One region of the Candidatus Enterococcus mangumiae genome, then DNA from elsewhere that is predicted to be linked to it. Evidence: predicted binding sites of a transcription regulator. Region 1 holds the regulator's gene; each other region holds the start of a gene.
What was found. The regulator NrdR, encoded in region 1, represses ribonucleotide reductase genes. The targets are predictions, from matches to a motif close to ACACNATATATNGTGT.

Region 1 (6,280 bases):
TCTGCCAATCCATTTTTCATCACTTGTCGTTTCGCTGATTCAAAAGGTCCTTTAACGACTTCTCCGGCTACCGCATAGTCGATTTTACCTTTTAGCATTAATGCAACAGGCAAATAAGCATGATCTGAACCGATATCTGCTAGACGAGCAGCATCTGGTACGAAACGTCCGACAGTTTCAAGACGTTTCGATAAATCTGTGTGATTCATTTTTCCACTCCTTAACTACTGAATGCTTGGCTATGAACAATTTTTATGCCTTTAGCCAAAACATGTCTATAAGCATAAACTTACTAGTTGTTATCTTATTTTATTCGACAACTTTTTTCTAACACCTATCATAACACTTGTTTACGTGTAATAGAAAAAAGAACTGGGCATTTGTCCCAGTCTTTTTCATTCATCAATCAAAAAAACGTTGTTCGATTTCTTTACTTCATTATTGAACAGTGATCTCGATGATCGAATTCCCAGGAACTTGTGGCGGGATCGACATTGTCATAACTGCCATTTCGACTAATTTGAATTCGACTTTTTCTCCTTCTTTCAAGGAATCGACACCACCAGTGATTTGATCCACTGAGGCATTCAAGATCACGCCATCATTGCTGAATGAAGAACCAATATTCGCTGGATCTTCTATTTCTTTTACATCTTTGATGGTGATTTGATAAACATCACCTTCAGCTTCACCGAAGCTTTCGATCGTACCAGTAAATACACTTTGTTTTTGTTCGGTAGAACTATCTGTTTCCACTGTCGATTCTGCATTGATCGAATCGATTGAACCTGTACTTCCTTCTTCGTTACCACAGCCTGTCAATGTAAATAAGAGACCGGCAGCAACTAGACCAGTTAAAATAGCTTTCATCATATATCCTCCGTGTAATTTCTTGCGTTACTCGTTTTTGATGATTCCATCCGGTTATTTCTTCAAGTCCATGGATTCGTTTCATCTTAACTTTGTTCATTTTATGAAAATTTTATTTGAAAAGGTGAAAATCAGTGACAGTAGAGTAGATACTCCAACCTGTAATTTGTCGATGATCGATTGAGACATTAGCCATTTCGGCGATTTCGTCCTGTCATTTCGATCTCTTTTGTTAAATAGCGGATCCGTTCCATGATCCGTTTTGCTTTCAATGGTTCTTCATCGCCACGTTGTGTCACAGTCAAATGCTGTTCTAATTCGTTCATCGTGAAGTTTGATGAAAAGAAAGTTGGTAATTGTTCTTGCATGCGGTATTGTAGGATCACGCCAAAAACTTCATCACGAATCCAACTGCTCATTGCATCTGCTCCGATATCATCGATCATCAAGATCGGTGATTTCTTCACAGCATCCAATTTTTCCGCCACTTGGTCTTTGCCGATCGCTTGCTTCATTTCAACTGCAAACGTTGGGAAATGAACCAACGTGGTCGTAAACCCTTTGATCGCCAATTCTTTTGCTGTTGCGCCTAAAAGATAGGTTTTCCCGATACCAAAACTGCCCACCAAGTATAATCCCTTATGGAAGCTTTTAGGATCAGCTGAGTATTGTTCAACAAAGTCTAATGCTTCTAAGCTGGCATATCCACGTCCATCTGTTCGTTCGAAGTTTTCAAAGGAAGCAGACTGGATGTCTTTTGGCATATCCATTGCTTTGACACGACTCTTGATTTCTTCTTGTTTTTGACGAGCTAAAAGTGCTTCTGTCGGTACATACGTCACATCGACGTAATGGAAATTCAAAGTCAATTTAGGTTCATATCCTGGAGCGATCATGGTTGGGTCATTTGTTTGATATTTCCTTTTTTCCTGTACGTATTCATAAAGTTTGGCATAACTTTTTTCGATATCTGCTTGAGTCAATCGGTCTTGATGGGCTGACAGAAAGGCTTGAACATCCGCATCATTCAAAACTTCAGCAATCATCTCGGAATATTTTTCTTGGTAGTTGCGTTTACTGATGATTTTCTTCAGTTCTTTTCCCACATCTTCCATTAGCTCTCACCTTCCTTTTTAGCCAGATACTCTTTAAAGCGACGATCGATCTCGGCTTTTTTCTCTGTACTGATTTGTGTTTCGTCTTTCGGTTGATTGACCCAATCTGGTAATTTTTCTCTTCGGACATTGCGTCGATAATTTGAGGAATTGTTTTGTTTGGTCGTCTTCGGTTGTTTCGCCTTTGTCTTCAAGGTATGAAGATGTTCGATGGCTTCTTCAGGGGTGTTGATCTTTTTTTGCGCCCACTCATTCGCAATCGTATTGACAAAGCTCGCATTTAAGCTTGCATGATTCTTGATGACTAATACGTAGTTGATCAAAATATTGATAACACCGCTAGATAAACCGGATTGTGAAACTAGATCTTGCAACAGCCAATTTTCTTGTTTAGAGACGTACCCGCCTTTTTCTTTTTTTATCGCTTCGAGATAACGCATTGGTGGGGTTTGTCGTGCCACTTGGATCAATTGTTGTGCCGCACTAGGTAAAGCTTGATTGACTGCCGTACTCATTTCAGGCGGTTCCTCCGGATCTAAGGTGCTGTCTGCTTGCTGTGATGTACGTTGTTGTTGCTGGCGTACTAAGACGATTCTTTGGAGTTCTTTTAAAGACACTTCTGCTGTTGTAAAATCAAAGGACTGTAAAATCAGTTCTCCTAAAGTCAGCTCATCAAAACCATAGAGCTGCTGATACATTTTGACTTGTTGAAGGACTTCTTCGTTCAATTGGTTGATATGTTGTTTCTTCAACCAATCAGTCAAAAACGTCCAGTCAAACGAGCTAGACTCTTCGATCAGTGATTTTGTTTCACTTGGTGTGAATCTTTGTTGGATCGATTCCACTTGTTCTTGATTTGCTGCATAGACTGTTTCATTGAACCGATACACGTCCAAAAACTTTTTAGTGACTTTTTGATACCCTTCATGCGAAAGATTTTTTGGTTCGAATAACTTGGTCAATTGGCTAAAACGACGTTCACCGACTTTTTCTAGAAGTAAAAAAGAAAGTAACGTATCGTTGAAAAAGGCGGTCACATCCATCGGTTCTAACAGCTCATAAAGAAAACAACTGCCTAAGCTTTCATCGTTTTTGAAATAAACTTCTAAAAGACCGATTCCTTCTAATTTCTTTCGTGCTTCATAAAATTGTGGTAAGCCACAACTCAAACTGCTCAATAGATCAGCATGTAAGCTTTCTGGACCTGTCCCAGTTTCTAACGAGATCTCAGAGTATAACGTCAAGTACAGACTCAACGCTTCTCCGCCGATCAAAGGTTGGTAAAGGGATAACAAGGCAGACTTTCCTTCTTCTTTCAAAGGACTGCTTTTTCTTCCTTGGTAAATATTTTTCGGTTGTAATTCTTTCCACGCATTTTCCAAGGAATACACCCTCCTTTATTAATTACGCGTCATTTTCGTTATTGCTTGTATCTTTTGCTTTATCGACAATATCTTGCAGCTCTTTTAAAAAGACAGACATATCTTTGAACTGACGATACACACTTGCAAAACGAATATAGGCGATTTCATCTAAGTTTACTAAATCTTCCATGACATATTCGCCAATCAGATTCGTTGAAACTTCATTTTCGCCAAGACTTCTTACTCGATTTTCTACATGGTTGACGATTTGTTCCATTTGCTCCATCGCAACAGGCCGTTTTTCAGCCGAACGGATCAGGCCTCGTAAAATCTTATCACGATTAAATTCTTCACGTTCACCATTTTTCTTGATGACCAATAGTGGTGCTGCTTCGATTCGTTCAAAGGTAGTAAAGCGGAAGGAACATTTTTCGCACTCGCGGCGTCTTCTTATTGCTCGACCATCGTCCGCTTGGCGACTATCGATCACTCTTGAATTGTTGTGTTGACATCTTGGACATCTCATCGTAATTTTCACCTCTCTTGGTGTAATTTGATCGCTTATTTGTTTGAATCAGATGAAGTTGGTACATCAGTCAACTCGTCACACCAGAAAGAATCTATGGTGTTCAAAACGCTGAGTTGCAACACTAAGCTTAAAAATTATAAAATATGAAAAGATTTTTTTCAATTTTTAACTTACTGCTCAGGTCAACGTACTTTTCACAACCTCATTGCTGAGTATCTGTTGATTTTTTCATCCACGGAGTCTCTAAGAAAAGATCAAGTGGATCGTAATAAACGTTTTCTTATTACTGCTTTTAGTATAACATGAAACAATTCCACAATGCGACTGTCCTAGTCAAAAAAACGCATGATGTGAAAGATTTGCTGTGTTTTCTTGTAGACAAACGAAAACAGACTGGTCATGGTCTGACCAGTCTGTTTCTTTTCTTCTTGATTTTCTGTGTCATTTTGACTTCTAAAAAGCTTTACAGCTTTTCTTCAATGCCGGTGTATCGTTTCATACGCTCTTCTTCGATCTTTTGTTCTGTTGAGCGATGATCCATTTGGGGGTCTTGGTTTTCTTCACGAATTTCTTCAGGATCTTGACGTTCTTTAGTCAAATCTTGTCGTTTTGACTCTTTTTCAGCATGTTGATCTTCTAATTCAGCAATTCTAGCACGGTACTCATCTTCACGGATCTTCCCTTCTTCCGCTTGGATCTGTCCTTTTTCCAGCAAGTCTTCTTTATGGAAAATCTCGCCAATTTTTTCTTTCGCAGAACCTACTACCTTGTCTTTTTGGTTTTTGAATGTACCCATCGTATCATCTCCCCCTCTTTCTTTTATATAAATAGCATAGCAAAATGTTGCAATTTACTCAAAGAAAGCGATTAAACGACAACCATTTTTTGATTTCGTCCGATAAATCTTCTTTTGTTTGACGATTATCGAATACAATATCTGCGCGACGTTTCTTTTCCTCAATGGATAATTGACTTTTGACCCGTTGTTCTGCTTCTTGTTTCGTTAGTTGATTCCGTGCCATCAATCGGTCGATTTGTTGAGATTCGGGAATATAAACGACTGCAACAGCATCCATTTGAGCATCATAATGTCCCTCAAATAACAATGGAATATCAACTATCACCAACGGATGTGTTGCTTTGTTCTTCACGATTTCTTCAGTGATTTTCCCGCGGATAAATGGATCCAATACTTGATTCAATTGCTCACGAGCGGTCGCAGAACCAAAAATCAATTGGCCAAGTTTTTGCCGATCTAATTGACCATCCTTTTGCAGTATTTCTTTTCCAAAAGCTTGAACCAGCGCCTGGAGTCCAGGTGTATCTGGTTCAACGACTTCTCTTGCCACTTGATCTGCATCGATCACCGGAAAACCATATTGCTGAAATACAGCCGCCGCAGTACTTTTCCCTGTCGCTATCCCACCGGTCAACCCTAACACAAATCCTACTTGGGTATTCTTAGTTTCTGACATGTTGGACAATAGTGCGTCCCCCTTTGCGCAACTTTCGTTTTCACGATTGGTGTTTGACAACGCACACACAACTCGCCTGTTTGACCATAAACATGTAACGCTACTTGAAAACTACCGGATTCTCCTAACGCATTGAGATAACTTCGGATCGTTGTGCCACCAGCTTCAACTGCTCGAGATAACACATCGATGATTGCTTGACGAAGCAGCTTGATTTCTTTAGGACGTAAAGAATCTGCGGGTTGTTCTGGGTGGATCTTCGCTTCCCATAACGCTTCATCTACATAGATATTTCCAAGACCAGTAACAAGTTTTTGATCAAGTAATAATGGTTTAATGGCTTTATGTGATTTTTGTAGACCTAAAGTGAAATCTTTCAATAAAAATAAATCTGGTAAAGGTTCTGGACCTAATTTCAAGATTCCTTTATACGTATTGCTCGCACCTTTTTCCACAATCGTCATACGACCAAATTTCCGGACATCGTGGTAACGCAATTGGCTGCCATCTTCAAAAGAAAAAATCACATGTGTATGTTTATCGATTGGTTCATCGTTTTCAACGTATTGATACTTTCCTTCCATACGTAAATGAGAGATCATGTCATAATGACTTAAATGAAAAATCAAAAATTTCCCTCTACGACCGATTGCTTCGATAGTTTCACCAACTAAGGTTGCTTCAAAAATCGGTACCTCTGGTTGTTCAATGATTCTCGGCCACAACACTTGGACGTTTTTGATTTTTTTGTTTTTCACTAATTTCTCTAATCCTTTGCGGACCGTTTCAACTTCTGGTAATTCGGGCATGCTTTTTCTCACCTGCAATTTTTACTTATTTGATTGAACTCGCACGTTCTTTTTTATCGAAAAAAGAGAAACTCTTGAATCGAACGAAACCGACCCAAGAGCTTCCCTCGATGTTTGT
Region 2 (6,280 bases), 1.4 Mb from region 1:
CAAGCACCAGCTAATGCAGCTAGTCCGCTTGCAGAAGAAGCTAACCCTGCGGCTGTGGGAACGAAATTGTGACTAATTACTTTTGCGTGTTTGTTTATATTCGCTTGTTTGCGTACAAGATCAAGGAAGCGGCTGATTTTTTTCGTCGCAGCTTCTGTTTGTAACTCATCGTCTAAATAGAACAGATCGTTCGTGAATGTATCTGAAAAAATCACTTCGGTTTCTGTATAGAAAGCATCGAGAGTGAGAGATAAACTGTTATTCATTGGAAGAATCAATTCTTCGTTTTTTTTGCCCCAATATTTGATCAAGGCGATATTTGTATAAGCCCGGGCTTTACCTTTAAGCATAGGTATGTACTCCTAATCCTTGAATCCAAGTTTCAGCTGCACCTGCTTCAATTAGTGCATGGCTGATTTCTTGAGCTTCTTTTTTTGTTTGTGCTAAGGCAATCATACATCCGCCTCGTCCACCACCAGTCAATTTTGCGCCTAAAGCGCCAGCAGTGCGAGCGGTAGTGATCAGAGTATCTAAAAAGTCATTGCTGATCGTTAAACTTTTCAGGATGAGCTGAGCATCATTCATTGCCTCAGCCAGGTTTTCTGGTGAGTTGTCGATGATTGCTTTTTTAGCTTGTTTCGTCAAGTATCCTAGTTGTTGGATTTTTTGTCCAGTTTTCTGCGCATCTTTTTCAAAAAGGTGTGCCACATCTTTCACCGCCGCACGGGTTTGTCCTTTGATTCCTGTGTCAGCGACGATCAAGAAAGCATCGATATTCAACGAGAAATAATCAAAAGGATGTCCTTTCGTGAAATAGATCGGTTCGAGTCCACTTGTTGCGGCAGCATCGATGCCACTGGGATTTCCATGAGCGATTTTTTCAGAAATTTGCACATGTCCCAATAATTGCTCTCGGGATAGCGGCAATTCATAGGCTGAATAAAAAGCTCGTGTGATCGCAGTAGCAACAGCTGCGCTGGAGCCCATCCCACGTTCTGCGGGAACGGTACTCTTAATATCCAAGTGCAACGTGTCTGCTATATGGTGCTGTGCTTTTAGACCAGCAACCAACTGTTTGATATTGTTCAACGCATGAGGTGCGTCGATTAAATTTCCTGTATAGTAGGAAGAAATAAGTTGATCTTTATTGTTTGATGGGAGTGTTTCAAGTGTAGCGGTTACTTTTGTTGCATAAAACGGAAAGGCAATCGCAGGCTCGCCATAAACGACCGCATGCTCTCCCATTAAAATCAATTTCCCACTTGATTCCCCTTGGCCACAAATTGCCATAATACAACTCCTTCTTTTCCTGTAAAAGTAGCTTTTGAACAAAAAATAAAGCACCTATTACCAAGTGCGCAAGATTTGTTCAAAAAACAGTCCTTCTTTATTTTACTAAAACCAGTCCAGAAGTAAAATAAAGAATACGATTTCTCGATAAAAAACGTCATTTTCTTAATAAAATTTTGATTTTTTTAGGTAAGAAAATTCACCGAATCTATTTGACACCACAAGATATTGGGGTTATATTTAAAAACGTGATAAAAAAGCACTGTATTTAGTGGGTAAGAGAGTTGGAGGACAATTAGTGTGATTGTTTTAGCAGGAACGATAGGAGCAGGGAAATCAAGCTTAACCAAAATGATTGCTGACCATTTTAAGAGTCAGGCATTTTATGAATCGATCGATGACAACGAGGTATTGCCTTTGTTTTATGCAAACCCGGAACAATATGCGTTTTTATTGCAAATTTATTTTTTGAATAAGCGATTTGCAAGTATCAAGCAAGCGATGCAAGACGATAATAATGTGTTAGACCGTTCGATCTACGAGGATTCATTATTATTTCATTTAAATGCGGATCTAGGACGAGCAACAAAAACAGAAGTCCAAGTGTATGATGAATTACTGGCGAATATGATGGAAGAACTTCCATACGCTGCATCAAAAAAACATCCGGATCTATTAGTTCATATTCGCGTATCTTTTTCGACGATGTTGGAACGGATCGAAAAAAGAGGGCGCGCGTATGAGCAACTTTCTTTTGACCCGAATCTATATGACTATTATCAAGAATTGAATCGACGTTATGATCAATGGTATGACGCGTACAATGAAAGCCCCAAGATCCAAATCGATGGAGACTGCTTGAATTTTGTAGAAGACGCTACAGCGAAAGCACAAGTGTTGCAAATGATTGAAAAAAAGCTAGTCGAAACGCGTAGAGGACTAATCGTATAAAGCGTTCTAGCTCCAATTGAACTTTGTATTATCTAAGTAATGAATGCAAAAAAAGACAACCACAAATGAGTGATTGTCTTTTTTATTTTAATCGTCGTTTAGTCGATCAAGGGTTAGTGAGTTGAATTATTTAGGGAAGAATAGTGAGTGAGCAATTCCTGGTGCCCAGTTTGTATCACCATAGTTCAAGTGAGACTGCCAAGTGATGTAAGTCACACCGTTGTGGACAACTTCTTCACCTGCTGTATAAGAAACTGGTGAGAAGAAGCTTCCTACTGTCCATTGACGTCCAGTAACGACTTCGCCGCCACCGTTGCCATTGTCACCACCATTGTCGCCGCCATTGTCGCCGCCATTTTCATCGCGATCAGTTGTGATTGTTAATGTGTTACTTGCTTCTGAAACATCGCCTTCATTGCTGATTGCGCGAATAACAAATGAGTATTGTGTTTCAGGAGTTAAACCTTCTACTTCAAAAACAGTTTCAGAAGTTGAACCAATCAACTCGCCATTACGGAAGATATCATATTGTTTGATTCCTTTCGAGTGAGTTGAAGCTCCCCACATCAATGAAACGCTTGAGCTTGTTTGGCCCATTGAATGTAAGTTTCTAGGTGCAGTTGGTTTTTCTTCTGCAGTTTCAGATAAAGTTGTTACAGATAGAGCTGTTCTTTCAGAAACTAATCCTGTTTGGCCTACTGCTTCGATTTCATATGTGTATGTAGTTTCCGCAGTTAAGTTTTGATCGCTGAAATCTGGTGAAGCTGTATTGCCTAATAATTGACCGTCACGATAAACGTTGAATGATGAAGCATTTGCTTGTCCATCCCAAGTCAATTGAGCAGTTGAAGAAGTCACGTCAGTTGCGCGAACGTTACGTGGTGCAGTTGGTGCTACTGGAATTGCTGAGTCACCTTTCAAGTTCACGTCGATTACTTGGTAGAATGCCATTGCTGTATCGTGTACATCCCAAACTGCTAAAACAACATGGTAACCAAGACGGTCGCTAGGGATATTCACTGAGTGTGATGGGTTCGTTGCAGCTTGAGCTCCACCGTGGTTGATTGTCGTTAACAACTCAAAATCGCTACGATCTAATTGATCATTTGGATTCCAATCTGCTTTTGTAATATAGTAATGCCATTTAGTTGTACTATGAGATTGTGTATAGCGCCAAGTGAAAGTATTAGGACCTGTATTCAAGTCTTGTTTTGTCCACATTGTCGCAGTTTGGCGGTCTAAGTTGAAGTTGTTTCCAACCGCGCCGTTTGCAGAAGCGATGCGTCCGTCAGCAGGACCAGCAGCTGGGAAGCCTTTCAATGCTTCTAATGATTGTGGTTCGTAAATTACTGGACCGTATTGTGCTAATGCTGCATTGTGGTTAACTAGGCGGTCACGGTGTCCTTGATAAGAACGACTGATTGGTGACTGCACGTAACCGTGAGCTGAAGCGTCTTGTCCTCCGATAGATAATCCTACTCCTACTAAAACGCTAGAGCATAAAACTGTTGCTAAAATTTGTTTTTTCATGTTTCCCTCCATAGATAAAATGATATTTTAGATAACTAGTAAAGTCGATGTTTATTACTTGATCGATGTGTTTCGTTGTTATCTGTATTTAATATTATCAGAGAATAGCAACTTTTGATAATCTGTTTATACCGACCATTAGGTAAAATTGGGTCTTGACTCCAAGTTGTGGTAGTATTATCCCTAATATGAATAAATATTGATTTAAAGGCTATTTTATTGATTATTTTATTTGAAATTTGTTTTTTATTTTGCATATACAAAAACAAAAGGGAAATATGATGATGAAATTTTTTTTCTTTCACAAAATGAACCCTTGTAATCTGTTGTTATTTTTTAATTTTTCTCATTTATTTAACATATAAAGTTTGGAGATTGGTGTGTCATCTTTTATGGACGTAGATCTTTATATATTAACTTTTCAATTGCCCAAAACAGCAACTAGAAGCTATTCTACATATTATAGAAGGAATTGGATACAGAGAGAGTAGTGGAAGGCCTGTTAAAAAAAATCAGCACTCGCAAAATCCGAGCCGGACTTCGCAGGTGCTGACTGATTTTGAGGTCAAAACTTCGGTTTATGCCTCAACTTTATTGGAGTTTTGTTTCTATGGAACGTTTTCTATATTATCGTTTTAATTACGTTTATAAGGTTTTGTTTATTTAGGATAGAATAATGAATGAGCAATTCCAGGAGCCCAGTTAGTATCTCCATAGTTCAAGTGAGATTGCCAAGTGATATAAGTCACACCATTATGGATCACTTCTTCACCAGCTGTATATGAAACAGGTGAAAATAGGCTTCCTACTGTCCATTGACGTCCAGGAGTCACTTCACCGCCACCGTCTCCACCGTTGTCATCGCGATCAGTCGTGATTGACAATACGTTACTTGCATCAGATAATTCATCCGTGTTGCTGACTGCGCGAACTGTGAATGAGTAAGCAGTGTTTGCAGCTAATCCAGTCACGTCGAATACAGTATCGCTTGTTGAGCCGATCAATTGATTGTTACGGTAGATATTGTATTGTTTGATTCCTTTCGAGTGAGTTGAAGCACCCCACATCAATGAAACACTTGAGCTTGTTTGACCCATAGAGTGTAAATGAGTTGGTGTCGTTGGTTTTTCTTGTGTATTTTCTGTTGCTGTTTTCACTGTCAATGCTGTTTTAGCAGAGACTAAGCCAGTTTGTCCAACTGCTTCGATCTCATAGTTGTAAGAAGTATCAGCAGTTAAGTTAGCATCACTGAAATCTGGAGATGTTGTATTTCCAATCAATGCGCCATCGCGGTAAACGTTGTAAGACGCAGTATTTGCTTGACTGTTCCAAGCTAATTGTACAGTTGAAGAAGTTACGTTCGTTGCACGAACATTTTGTGGTGCAGTTGGTGCGACAGGAATTGCTGAGTCACCTTTCAAGTTGACATCGACTACTTGGTAGAAGGCAGCACCTGTATCATGGATATCCCAAACAGCTAAAACAACATGATAACCAAGACGGTCATTAGGGATATTCACTGAGTGTGAAGGATTTGTTGAAGCTTGCGCCCCACCATGATCGATCGTTGCTAATAATTCCAAATCGCTACGTTTTAATGGCGCATTTGGGTTCCAACCTACTTTAGTAATATAGTAATGCCATTTAGTTGTACGATGAGATTGTGTATAACGCCATCTGAAGGTATTCACACCTGTATCTAAGTTTTGTTTTGTCCACATTGTTTCTGTTTGGTTGTCTAGTAAAAAGCTTCCTCCAACCGCACCGTTTGCAGAAGCGATGCGTCCGTCAGCAGGACCAGCTGCTGGGAAACCTTTAGCAGTTTCTAATGATTGTGGTTCATAAATCACAGGACCATATTTTGCTACTGCTGCAGCTAAATTAACGTTACGATCCAAGTGTCCTTGATACGCACGACTGATTGGCGATTGTACGTAACCATGTGCAGAAGCATCTTGCTCCCCAATCGCTAAACTTGCTCCGAATAAAATACCCGAGCATAAAACTGTACCCAAAATTTGTTTTTTCATTTTTCCCTCCATAAGTAAAAATAGTTTTTAGATAACGAAAGAAAGAATTGGAATATTCGTCCGTTACTCTTTGTTCTGTTATCTTAAAATAAGATTATCAGAAAAAATAAGGAGATACGAACCAGTTTATACCGATGTGTAGGTAATAAAAATCACACAGATATAAATGATATAGTTTGTTATTGTGTTGGTTTTTAAGGTTTTAGTACCTTTTTTGAAAACGCGAAAAAATAGTTGTATAAATAGATACTTCTTTTTTCTTTGAATTAAAATACTCATTATTTAGTTATTTAAAATTGATAGTATGGCAGTTATATAAAATGAAAGCTATTAAGTAGACAAAGGTGACATGACTGATAAAATGATCAGTGAATTCGAATCCATAGTGGAGCTTCTTTAATAAGATTGGGAGACGTACTATAAAGTAAGAAAAAAGGTTTGACAAATAGAATTGAATTTGATAAGATAATTGAGTTGAG
Region 3 (6,280 bases), 800 kb from region 1:
TTCAAGCGTGAGGACTGACCAGTCAATTTCGTTTCTGAATACACACTAGCCTCAGCTTTAGAAGGGTCCGCGTGAATGTTTCCAATCAACCCTTGATCAGTGATCTCGTAACTATAATAGATCGTATGTGTCCAATTGGTCGGCAATTCCTCATTGATTCGGTCGATAACTTCTTCTTCATTCCCACCAGTCACATTCCAGTTGATGATCTGATATTCTAATCCATCGACACGTTCAAAGATTTCCTGATTAACGACTAAGGTCGGTCCATAATAGGTCATGCTTTCATCTCCTAAAAATCCAGGAAGTACTTGTTGGATCACTAATTCCTGCTGATCAGGTAGATGGATCTTTTTCCCATAACTGGAAAAATTGCGAAACATCGATTCGACTGCATCTAACATAACAGCGTGATCAGTTTCCGTTAATTTGATCTCTGGCAAATTAGGTTTGAGTTCACGAAAAGCCTGATATTCATTTTCTGAGATCAAATTCACCGGTTTGATTTCATTACCCGCAGAGAACGAACCAATATTCATGTCATAATAGCTACCTACTACTTTGTAATGAAAGACGATTTCGTCTGTGATTTTTTGATTTTCTTCTCCTAAAATCGGTCGAAACTTACTAGCTATTTGAGTATCCAATTGGTAAGCAACAGGCGTCGCGATTTGTTCACCGTGAGCAATAAGTGTCGATATCCCCGTCATTCCACCGATCATGGCCAGTGATAAACCGATAACTAAAGTGATCAGAGAATTCATGCGCCAATTTTTTAACTGGTGGATCTGTGTGTTCCCGATCAATAAAAAATTAGTTCCTTTATACTTGAATTTCGATTCACTCAATAAATGGAACAATAATCGAAAAGAATAGCAAAAGAACAGGTACGTACCTAGCAAACAGACAAATAGGATCGAAAATGGAAAAGCGATGATCAATCCGAGACTGACTCTTGTTTCATATAACCGGGTCAATACTTCTCTAAAATTCAATGCAGCGAAATAACTGCTAGAGATCATCAATAGACCAACGACCCCTAATAAACGATGCCTTGTCCGTATACGCATCATCGAACTTTCGACTTGTTCTTTCTCCCCAAAGCTGCGAGTCATTGGATAACTCCAGATCTTCCATAACGAATAAAGGGAGACCGCTGCAAGAATGACGAAAAAGACAACGACGGTTTCAACGATCGAAGGAATAGAAACAAAAAAGCGACTCGTGATGTCCATCTTCATCATTCGTACTAAAATCATTTGGAACAATTTTGAGAAAATACTGCCTAACAATATCCCTAAGGCACAAGCAAAAAAACCAATGATCATCGTTTCCAACACATAAATCGAGGAGATCTGAAACTTATTGATCCCAAACAATTGATAGATACCTATTTCTTTTTGCCTTCGGTTGAGAAAAAAACGATTCGCACTGAGAACGAAAAAGAGCAAAACAACAGTAATGATCCAGCTACCTAGATTCAATGTATTATCAATAGAAACATCTTGACTCGCCCGGCGGATCAATGATTGGTCATAAGTCATTGCACTAAATGAATAATAGATCATCGTTGATAAGGTCAAACTAAAGAAATAAACAAGGTAGCCTCTTGACTGTTTTAGAAAACTCTTTGCGGCTAATTTATAAAGCATTGATTTTACCGCCTCCTCCAATCGTCGCCTGCATGTCGATGACCTTTTCAAAAAATTCTTTTCTTGTTCCTCGACGGATGACTTCTGAAAAAATCACCCCATCTTTGATGAATAAAATCCGATTGCAGTAACTAGCAGTATAAGGATCATGCGTAACTAACAAGATCGTTGTTTTTTCTACTTCATTGATCGTTTTCAAGTAATTCAGCAATTCTGTCGCTGATTTTGAATCCAAAGCCCCAGTTGGTTCATCCGCAAAAATCACCTCTGGTTTCACCACTAAAGCTCTTGCTGCCGCAATCCGTTGTCTTTGTCCGACTGACATTTCATCCGGATAACGCTTCATTAATTCTTCGATCCCCAAAAGTTGCGCAACATGTAATACTCTACGTTCCATTTCATTTTTGGCAATATTTTCAACAGCTAAAGGAAGCAAAATATTGTCTTTACCGTTCAATGTATCGATGAGATTGAATGATTGAAAGATAAACCCAATTTTTTTACGTCTAAAATCGCTTAGTTCATGTTTTTTCATTTTAGTGAGTTCATTCCCTTGGATCAACACACTTCCCATCGTTGGCAGATTGATCGTTGATAATATATTCATCAAGGTCGTTTTTCCAGCACCACTTGGCCCCATGATCCCAATAAACTCTCCCTCTTCAACTGAAAAAGAAATATTATCCAGCACTTTGACTGGTGTTTTACTACTTCCATAACTTTTACTTAGATGTTTTACTTCGATTATTTTATTCATCATTTTGTCCTCCACCATTATCCTTAATTGAATAGTAGCATATCCTTCCATTTTTTTCCCTTTTGATTTTGTCACCCCATCACACACGAAAATTACCTTTGAAATTTTTTTATTCAATTTTTTTATTCAAAAAAAAATAATTCGTATTTTTCAAAAGCTGATACCGTACGTTTTCACTTTTTTTCACAAGATAATATACACCATATATAGTATACTCATTCAATTATGCAGTGATAAAACACTATATGTAGCAGATAATCAGTTGCTCCTTTCTTCAATTTGTTTTATGATAGACAAGAACTATTTTGTAGGAGCTGAAGAAAATGAAACGAACAGATCAAGAAATGGCTGTACTCGAAAAACAGCCTGAAACAAAACAAATGACTGTCATCAAACGTGATGGACGCGAGGTACCTTTTGATGAGCAGAAAATAAATGCCGCACTGATCAAAGCAGAAAAGAAAATTCATGGTTCCTTATCTCCTATTACGTATGAAAAGATCCAATCCATCGCTGAACTTGTGATCAAAGAAATCAAAGATCGCTTCGCACATAACGTAAAAATCTACGAGATCCAAAACATCGTGGAACATATCTTGCTAGAAAAAAACGAATATGCCTTAGCAGAAGAATATATCAACTATCGAACAAAACGCGATTTTGCTCGCAGCAAGGCGACAGATATCAACTTTTCAATCGAGAAACTGATCAATAAGGATCAAAGTGTTGTCAATGAAAATGCGAATAAAGACAGCAATGTTTTCAATACACAGCGTGACTTGACTGCTGGGATCGTAGGGAAATCAATCGGATTAAAACTACTCCCACCACATATTGCAAATGCGCATCAAAAAGGCGATATCCATTATCACGATCTGGATTATCATCCATATACTCCGATGACAAACTGCTGTTTGATCGACTTCAAAGGGATGTTGAACAATGGGTTTAAAATCGGTAATGCTGAAGTTGAATCACCAAAATCGATCCAAACAGCAACTGCCCAGATCTCACAGATCATTGCAAATGTTGCATCTAGCCAATATGGTGGTTGCTCTGCCGATCGAACAGATGAATTACTTGCTCCTTTTGCAGAATTAAATTATAAAAAGCATCTGAGCGAAGCCAAAGAATGGATCGAAACATCAGAACGTCAAGAAGCCTACGCAAAAGCAAAAACGAAAAAAGATATTTTTGATGCGATGCAAAGTTTGGAATATGAGATCAATACGCTATTCACTTCAAACGGACAAACCCCTTTTACTTCACTTGGCTTCGGTCTAGGTGAAAACTGGTTTGAACGAGAAATCCAAAAAGCAATTTTACAAATTCGAATCAACGGACTCGGCAGTGAAAAAAGAACGGCGATCTTCCCTAAATTGATATTTACGCTAAAAGATGGCATCAATTTGAAACCGACTGATCCAAACTATGACATTAAACAACTCGCATTAGAGTGTGCCACAAAAAGAATGTATCCAGATATTCTAAATTATGACAAGATCGTTGAATTGACTGGCAGCTTCAAAGTGCCAATGGGCTGTCGTTCCTTCTTACAAGGCTGGAAAGACGAAAATGGCGAAGAAGTGAATGTAGGACGAATGAACCTAGGTGTCGTTACATTGAACTTACCACGGATCGCTTTAGAAGCAAATGGCGACCAAGAAAAATTCTGGCAATTACTGTCAGATCGTTTATCGATCATGAAAGATGCCTTAGTTTATCGTGTTGAGCGCTGTAAAGAAGCCATCCCTGCTAACGCTCCGATCCTTTATATGTATGGTGCATTTGGCAAACGATTATCTCGGACAGACGCTGTAGACGAATTATTCAAAAATCGTCGTGCAACAGTTTCAATGGGCTACATCGGACTTTATGAAGTTGCTGCTTCTTTCTTTGGCGGTGAGTGGGAAAACAATGCCGAAGCCAAAAACTTCACTCTTGATATCGTGAAAAAACTCAAAGAAAAAGCAGATGATTGGGGCAATGAATACGGTTATCACTTCAGCGTGTACTCTACGCCAAGTGAAAGTTTGACCGATCGTTTTTGTCGATTAGATACCGAAAAATTCGGACTCGTTGAAAATATCACTGACAAAGAATACTACACAAATAGTTTCCATTATGATGTGCGTAAAAATCCAACACCATTTGAAAAACTTGAGTTTGAAAAAGACTATCCAAAATACTGTTCAGGCGGCTTTATCCATTACTGTGAATACCCAGTCTTACAACAAAATCCTAAAGCGTTAGAAGCTGTTTGGGACTTTGCCTATGATAAAGTCGGCTACTTAGGTACCAATACACCAATCGATCATTGTTACCAATGTGGATTTGAAGGAGATTTCCAACCAACAGAACGCGGTTTTGAATGCCCAGAATGCGGCAATCATGATCCAAAATCATGTGACGTAGTCAAACGAACATGTGGTTACTTAGGAAACCCACAAGCCCGCCCAATGGTCCACGGCAGACACAAAGAAATCTCGTCACGCGTCAAACATATGAAGTAAGGTTGTGAAAGAAGTGTTGCTTCTTGAACACCGTCGATAAAGTTGTGAAAGAAGCGTTCAGCACTGAGTAATAAGACCAGTGCATCCGATTTTCTTACACTCTCTACAACTTTAAAGAACCTTTATAACGAATACCATTTTATAATGAAAGAAGTTTTACTATGAGAAATCCTAAACCAAAAGAATGGCTGGCCCAAGATTATAGTCATGACTATATCGCCGATTATAAACCGTTCAACTTTGTGGATGGCGAAGGTGTTCGTAACAGTTTGTATGTCAGTGGCTGTTTATTTGCTTGTGAAGGTTGTTTTAATAAAGCTGCTCAGAATTTCCGTTACGGCAAACCATTCACTACAGAATTAGAAGAACAGATCATGGCCGATCTGCGCAATGATTATGTACAAGGATTGACCCTCTTGGGCGGTGAACCTTTTTTGAATACAAATGTTTGTCTACGTATAGTCGATCGGATTCGCCAAGAATTCGGTCATCGCAAAGATATCTGGTCATGGACCGGCTATACATTTGATGAATTATTACAGGATTCTGAAGATAAACTTGAACTGCTCTCGAAAATCGACATTTTAGTCGATGGTCGTTTCGAATGGTCAAAACGAGATTTCAAATTGCAATTTCGTGGAAGCAGTAATCAGCGAATCATTGACGTCCAACGATCACTCGCTGAAAAACAAGTAGTCATCTGGGACAAATGTACAGATGCGACACAAACGTATGAACAAATAAAAAAACAAGAGTTAATTTAAACATACTCTATTGCTTTCTATAAATAGCGAATGCCCCAACTAAGCCTAAATACACTTTTATTTTAGCTTAGCTGGGGCATTTCCTATTCTATTTCAGATTCCATATCATTCGTCTCCCACAAAGGTAAAACAATATTCTCATACGTCATCGGGTCTAAATTCGTCAACGTGATACCTAGTAAACGAATCCCCTTTTCGATTCCTAAGATTTCTTCCCATATCAAGCTTGCTTGATAAAACAGCGCTTCTTTTTTATAAACATATTCTGGCAATGTCACTCGTTTCGTTACCGTGGAATAATCAGTGTAGCGTACCTTCAAAACAACCGTTTTTCCATGCTTCTGGACACGTCTTAACGAGGCTTCGACTTTCTCAGCTAACTGCCTCAACTGCCCGAGAACTTCCTCTTCTGTTCGTAATGGTTGGCCATACGTATGCTCTTTTCCCACTGACTTACGCTCTCGTGTGACGTTGACTGGTGAATCATGGATACCTCTCACTTTTCGATACAATGAATACCCCATTTTACCGAACTGTTGGATCAACATCATTTCGCTGCATTTATAAAGGTCTTCCCCTGTAAAAATACCTAAT
Region 4 (6,280 bases), 1.0 Mb from region 1:
AAGTAAACTGGTTTTATTTTTTTCTTCTATCGTAAAAAATCCTGTATTTATAGTTGATTCACCGAATGAGCTCATGCATATCACTCACGACAAAAATAAAGCAGCAGCTACGAAAATCCACAGATCTTCGTAGCTGCCGCTTTGTTCCTTATGCTAAAAACTAAGCTTAACTTGTAAATTTTTTTAAATAATCACTACTTATATCAAAATATCTGGTAGGAAATTCTGGGAAATAAAGATCACTTGCCCACTGCCAAGCTGCTGTATCCGTATGCAATGGATTTTTATCAGAAGGATCATATGGCCATTGCGCAACCCAACAGTTCTCTTTTCCGAGACGTGTCATATCTAGTTTATTTTCGGTAAACCAAGAAGCACTGGAATAGTGGACAACTTGTTGATAACCGCCTTGTTGGATCATTTTTTGGAAGATCAGCGCATTGTCTGTTGCTTTCTCCACATTCATTTTTGGATTTTCACTATCGTTGACAACAACAGTTGAGGCTGGCAGATGCAGTTCTTTCATATAATCCAATAAAAATTGTGCTTCGGCTTTGGTATCTGCTTCTTCATTGAACCAAGCATAATGATAGACACTCACTTTTAACCCTGCTGCAACTGCCGCAGCTATCTGTTCAGGAGCCAGCGGATTTTTGTACGAGTCTGCTTCAGTCAATTTCACGACTACACCTTTGATGCCGTAGTTTTTCATCGTTTGGAACTCTTCGACAGTAATCGGACCATTGTTAGAAGAAATATCAATAAAATCTTTGGCTGGTCTTCCCGGTTCTGCTGCTGATATGCCGGAGTCATCCGTCACAGTCCGCGTGCTTAGTTCTGGAAGTTGACTACTACCTAGTACATGTTGATTTTTTTCAGTGATCGTTGGCTTGATCGCAAGTGAAGTGGCATGTGCTGTTCCTCCGGTAAAAACCAATAAAGTAAAACAAATAACACCTATCCATTTGATCATTGTACCCATCTTGAATCGCTTCCTTTTATTGAATTTTCAAAGCATCAACAAGACGTCCTGTTGGCTCTATTTAACCAAAAACCTAGTGATAAAAAAACAAATAACATGACAATTTAATAATTTTTAATCATAACATCGTTATTAAAAAAATATCGCCCGTTACGGTTCATTCAAATGATGCTTTGACTACTATATATAGTATGTGCTTTTACGATTTCTACTATTTTTTTATTCTAAATTCCAAGTTGATCCTTTCAAACACTCTTCTACTATTTTGCCTTTTGTGAAATAATTTCTATAAAAAAATGTATAAACTTTTTGCTTTTTTAAGTTTTGACACTATTTATTCTGCTTGTTTTTACTGTCATCTTGCATATTTTTTTCATTTGTGATTTTTCGATCGAACATTCATTTATTAATAAGATATGGTTAAAAAAATATTTTTTAACGGAGTTTTCCACAAGCTTTTCTGTATTAATACAAGCTGATTTGCACGAGATACTTGTTTTCATTGTTTTTCAAAAACCACAAAACATAGTATTCCACAATATCCACAACACAAGATGTAGTGTTTGTTGATTGACTTTTTTACTAATAGATTTATACTATTGATTATAGAGAAAACACATGGACAAGGAGGCAAACAATAATGAACGTAAAAATCTTTTCTAAAAATAATTGTATGCAATGTAAAATGGTGAAACGCTTTTTAGCTGAAAATAAAATCGACTTTGAAGAAGTAAATATCGACGAGCAACCTGAAGCAATCTCATGGTTAAAAGACCAAGGATTCCAAAGTGTTCCGGTCATCACTTCTGACGCAGCAACTGTCATCGGCTTCAGACCAGACCAACTACGTCACTTAGCTAGCTAAGAATAATTCAAACAGTTGTCAAATAGATCGAGGATCAACTTGATCCTTCCACTACCTTGGATTTGATGGACTTACGGTGTTTGACCGTAACCTCCCCAAATCCTTTTTTACAGCAGTGAATATCACTATATGTTGTGGTCAAACACGTATCATCAAAATCATAAAGAAGGTTGGGCGTATGTATGAGTCTTAAAAATTTAAAAGATGTCAGCTACTTTAAGCTGAACAATGAAATCAATCGACCAGTCAACGGGCAAATCCCTTTAAATAAAGATAAAGAAGCTTTAGCTGCTTTTTTTGAAGAAAATGTCAAACCAAATACCATGACTTTTCCGACAGTGATCGACAAAATCAAGTATTTGATCGACAATCAGTATTTAGAAGCTGAATTTGTTCAATTATATAGTAGTGAATTTATTGAAAAACTTTATCAATTCCTATTCGAACAAAACTTTACATTCAAATCATTCATGGCGGCATATAAGTTTTATTCCCAATATGCCTTAAAAACAAATGATGGTTCTGCTTACTTAGAATCTTATGAAGATCGTGTAGCGTTCAACGCATTGTACTTTGCGAATGGTGATGAAGAACTAGCTTTGGCTTTAGCTGACGAAATGATCCATCAACGTTACCAACCGGCAACTCCTTCATTCTTGAATGCTGGACGTAAACGTCGTGGTGAATTGGTTTCTTGTTTCTTGACTCAAGTAACGGATGACATGAATTCGATTGGTCGCTCGATCAACTCAGCCTTACAACTTTCACGAATCGGTGGCGGTGTGGGGATCACTCTTTCGAACTTGCGTGAAGCCGGCGCTCCGATCAAAGGCTACGAAGGTGCAGCCAGCGGTGTTGTTCCAGTAATGAAGTTGTTTGAAGACAGCTTTAGTTACTCGAACCAACTAGGTCAACGTCAAGGTGCAGGTGTCGTTTACTTAAATGTCTTCCATCCTGATATCATGATGTTCCTTTCAGCTAAAAAAGAAAATGCGGACGAAAAAATCCGTGTAAAAACTTTATCTCTTGGCGTGATCGTCCCAGATAAATTTTATGAATTGACGCGTAAAAACCAAGAAATGTATCTATTCAGCCCATACAGTGTCGAAAAAGAATACGGCGTACCGTTTTCTTACGTGGATATCACTGCGGAATATGACAACTTAGTGGCAAACCCAAATATCCGCAAACAAAAAATCAAAGCGCGTGATCTAGAAAACGAGATCTCTAAATTACAACAAGAATCTGGTTATCCATATATCATCAATATCGATACAGCAAATCGTGAAAATCCTGTAGATGGTAAAATCATCATGAGTAACTTATGTTCTGAGATTTTACAAGTACAGACACCTTCTGTCATCAATGGCAAACAAGAATACGAAGAGTTGGGAACAGATATCTCATGTAACTTAGGTTCGACAAACATCGTCAACTTGATGGAAAGTCCTGACTTTGGTCGTTCTGTCCGCACGATGACTCGTGCTTTGACTTATATCACTGATGCTTCAGATATCGATGTCGTTCCTCCAATCCAAAACGGGAACAAGTTGAATCATACGATCGGACTTGGTGCAATGGGACTTCACACTTACTTTGCTAAAGAACAAATGGAGTATGGTTCTGAAGATTCGCTTGATTTCACGAATGTCTATTTCATGTTGTTGAATTACTGGACACTTGTTGAAAGTAACAATATCGCACGTGAAAGAAAACAAGTCTTCCATAACTTTGAAAAATCAGCTTACGCAGATGGTACGTATTTTGATAAATATGTGACTGGCGAATTCCAACCAAAATCGGAAAGAGTCGCTGCTTTGTTTGAAGGGATCTTTATTCCTACTGCGCAAGACTGGGAAAACTTGAAGCAAGCAATCATGAAAGATGGCTTGTATCACCAAAATCGTTTAGCGGTAGCGCCTAATGGTTCTATTTCTTATATCAATGATACGAGCGCAAGTATCCACCCAATCACTCGTATGATCGAAGAACGTCAAGAAAAGAAAATTGGTAAGATCTATTACCCAGCACCATATCTATCAAATGAAACGATCCCATATTATACTTCTGCATATGATATGGATATGCGTAAAGTGATCGATATCTATGCAACAGCACAAAAACATGTGGATCAAGGTATGAGTATGACGTTGTTTATGCGTTCAGAAATCCCAGAAGGTTTATATGAATGGAAAGACACGACAAAACAATCCACACGTGACCTGAATATTTTAAGACACTATGCTTTCCACAAAGGAATCAAATCGATTTATTATGTACGTACATTTACAGATGACGCAGAAGAAATCGGCAGCAATCAATGTGAAAGCTGTGTGATCTAATTTCACTTAGTGTTCGGAACCGTTACTGGATTTTAATAAAGGAGCATTCTCATGTCAGAAACTTATTATGCAGCGATAAACTGGAATGAAATTGAAGATATCATCGATAAATCGACTTGGGAGAAATTAACCGAGCAATTTTGGTTAGATACACGTATCCCTTTGTCAAATGACTTAGACGACTGGCGTACGCTTTCTCAATTAGAAAAAGATACAGTCGGTCACGTATTTGGTGGGCTGACTTTACTTGATACAGTCCAATCAGAAAGCGGTATGGATCAATTGCGCAAAGATGTCCGCACGCCTCATGAAGAAGCAGTATTGAACAATATCCAATTTATGGAGTCTGTCCATGCGAAAAGTTACTCTTCGATCTTTAGTACATTGAATACAAAAAAGGAAATCGAAGAAATCTTTGAATGGACAAATACGAATCCTTATCTACAGAAAAAAGCAGAGCGCATCAATGAGATCTATAAAAATGGTACGCCTTTGGAGAAAAAAATCGCGAGTGTCTTTTTAGAAACTTTCTTATTTTACTCAGGATTCTATACCCCACTTTATTATTTAGGGAATAATAAATTAGCCAACGTAGCAGAGATCATCAAGCTGATCATTCGTGATGAATCTGTCCATGGCACCTATATCGGGTACAAATTCCAATTAGGATATAACGAATTACCTGAGGAAGAACAAGAAACATTAAAAGATTGGATGTACAATCTTTTATATGAATTATACGAAAATGAAGAGCGCTATACGGAAGAACTGTATGACCCAATCGGTTGGACAGAAGAAGTGAAAACTTTCTTACGTTATAATGCGAACAAAGCATTGATGAATCTAGGAATGGACCCACTATTCCCTGATACAGCAAACGATGTCAACCCAATCGTTATGAACGGGATCTCTACTGGAACAAGTAACCATGATTTCTTCTCACAAGTCGGAAATGGCTACCTATTAGGTAATGTCGAAGCGATGAAAGATGAAGATTACTTGATTGGTTTAGACTAAACAAAAAAGAGCTTGGATATAAAATCCTCGCTCTTTTTTGTTTCTTTTTCTTTAACTGACAAACGTAGTTCTTCTTATTTATTATCCAAATAAAGATGTGCTGGGTAAGTCATATATTGAACAGGTGCCAATTGATCGATCGTGACATAACCTGCGGCAGAGTTGATCACCGTTGGTATGCGGTTGATCAACGTTGCACACGTATGTTTTGGTGTATCTGGTTTTGTTACTTCAAATTGCATGCTTGGTGTTCCTTCGATCGACCAAGTACATAGATCGCCTTCGCCTGCTTGATACACTTTTCCAGTACAACCGACTTCAACGATTGGTCCTTGGAGCGTTTCAACAGTCGCAACAGCAGACATCCCGATTGCTTCCCCTGCTTTAATCGTACGTTCCATTGTTTTCGATGGAATATCTTTATCTAAAACAATTGGGACATTCTTTTGAGAAATGCGTTTGATCGACCAATTCATTTTCGAACAGATTGCTTCTGCCGTCATCCAAGAATAAGAAGGTAAATCTGTTGCGTTCGCAATTTCTTTTGCAAATTTCTCTTGATCATAGCCTACCCCATGGGCTTCAGCTAACGCTTTACCATAGTGTTCGACATCATAACTAACTTCACCACTGATTTTTTGTACATCATTCATTCCAGCAGCCATCAACGCTGGGAACAATACCCAGTAAATATCTTGCATTCCTGTACCTGAAATTGTGACGTTGTTGGCTTTTGCGATTTTATCTAGATGGTTAGTTTCTGCAACAGAAGTCGTCCAAGGATACAAGGCTTCTTCGCTAATCGTTAAAACATTGACGCCATAGGTTAAAGGAATCTCTAAACTTGGCATGAAGTCTTTGATATAACTAGCAATCGTTACTAAAGCGACATCTGCATCACAATTTTGAAATACTTCGTGGGGATCGTTAGAGATTTTCACTCCTAAAGCTTGGTCATATCCTAAATATAGCCCTAGATCCTGACCGATTGCTTCGGGGCGATTGTCAACCGCTCCAACGATTTCAATTCCTTTTGCCATGGCATATTTGATAATTTCTTTCGACATTTTTCCA

Region 2: DOK79_RS07275 (deoxynucleoside kinase) is a predicted target of NrdR. The motif match lies at 1,509-1,524, and genes of this name have one in related genera.
Region 3: nrdD (anaerobic ribonucleoside-triphosphate reductase) is a predicted target of NrdR. The motif match lies at 2,607-2,622, and genes of this name have one in related genera.
Region 4: nrdH (glutaredoxin-like protein NrdH) is a predicted target of NrdR. The motif match lies at 1,530-1,545, and genes of this name have one in related genera.

The regions. Positions count from the first base shown of each region.
Region 1 covers NZ_CP147250.1:2,903,626-2,909,905, forward strand. The annotation lists gene DOK79_RS13815 (tRNA (adenine(22)-N(1))-methyltransferase) at 1-209, opposite strand, end outside; gene DOK79_RS13820 (lipoprotein) at 439-870, opposite strand; gene dnaI (primosomal protein DnaI) at 1,059-1,985, opposite strand; gene DOK79_RS13830 (replication initiation and membrane attachment family protein) at 1,985-3,367, opposite strand; gene nrdR (transcriptional regulator NrdR) at 3,390-3,875, opposite strand; gene DOK79_RS13840 (CsbD family protein) at 4,342-4,674, opposite strand; gene coaE (dephospho-CoA kinase) at 4,733-5,353, opposite strand; gene mutM (DNA-formamidopyrimidine glycosylase) at 5,326-6,162, opposite strand.
Region 2 covers NZ_CP147250.1:1,499,689-1,505,968, forward strand. The annotation lists gene mvaD (diphosphomevalonate decarboxylase) at 1-350, opposite strand, end outside; gene mvk (mevalonate kinase) at 343-1,290, opposite strand; gene DOK79_RS07275 (deoxynucleoside kinase) at 1,591-2,241, shown strand; gene DOK79_RS07280 (lytic polysaccharide monooxygenase) at 2,368-3,771, opposite strand; gene DOK79_RS07285 (lytic polysaccharide monooxygenase) at 4,431-5,801, opposite strand.
Region 3 covers NZ_CP147250.1:2,104,974-2,111,253, reverse strand. The annotation lists gene DOK79_RS10050 (ABC transporter permease) at 1-1,652, opposite strand, end outside; gene DOK79_RS10045 (ABC transporter ATP-binding protein) at 1,642-2,409, opposite strand; gene nrdD (anaerobic ribonucleoside-triphosphate reductase) at 2,733-4,922, shown strand; gene nrdG (anaerobic ribonucleoside-triphosphate reductase activating protein) at 5,084-5,686, shown strand; gene dinB (DNA polymerase IV) at 5,770-6,280, opposite strand, start outside.
Region 4 covers NZ_CP147250.1:651,704-657,983, forward strand. The annotation lists gene DOK79_RS03240 (GH25 family lysozyme) at 167-982, opposite strand; gene nrdH (glutaredoxin-like protein NrdH) at 1,623-1,847, shown strand; gene nrdE (class 1b ribonucleoside-diphosphate reductase subunit alpha) at 2,030-4,189, shown strand; gene nrdF (class 1b ribonucleoside-diphosphate reductase subunit beta) at 4,241-5,206, shown strand; gene DOK79_RS03260 (dihydrodipicolinate reductase) at 5,281-6,280, opposite strand, start outside.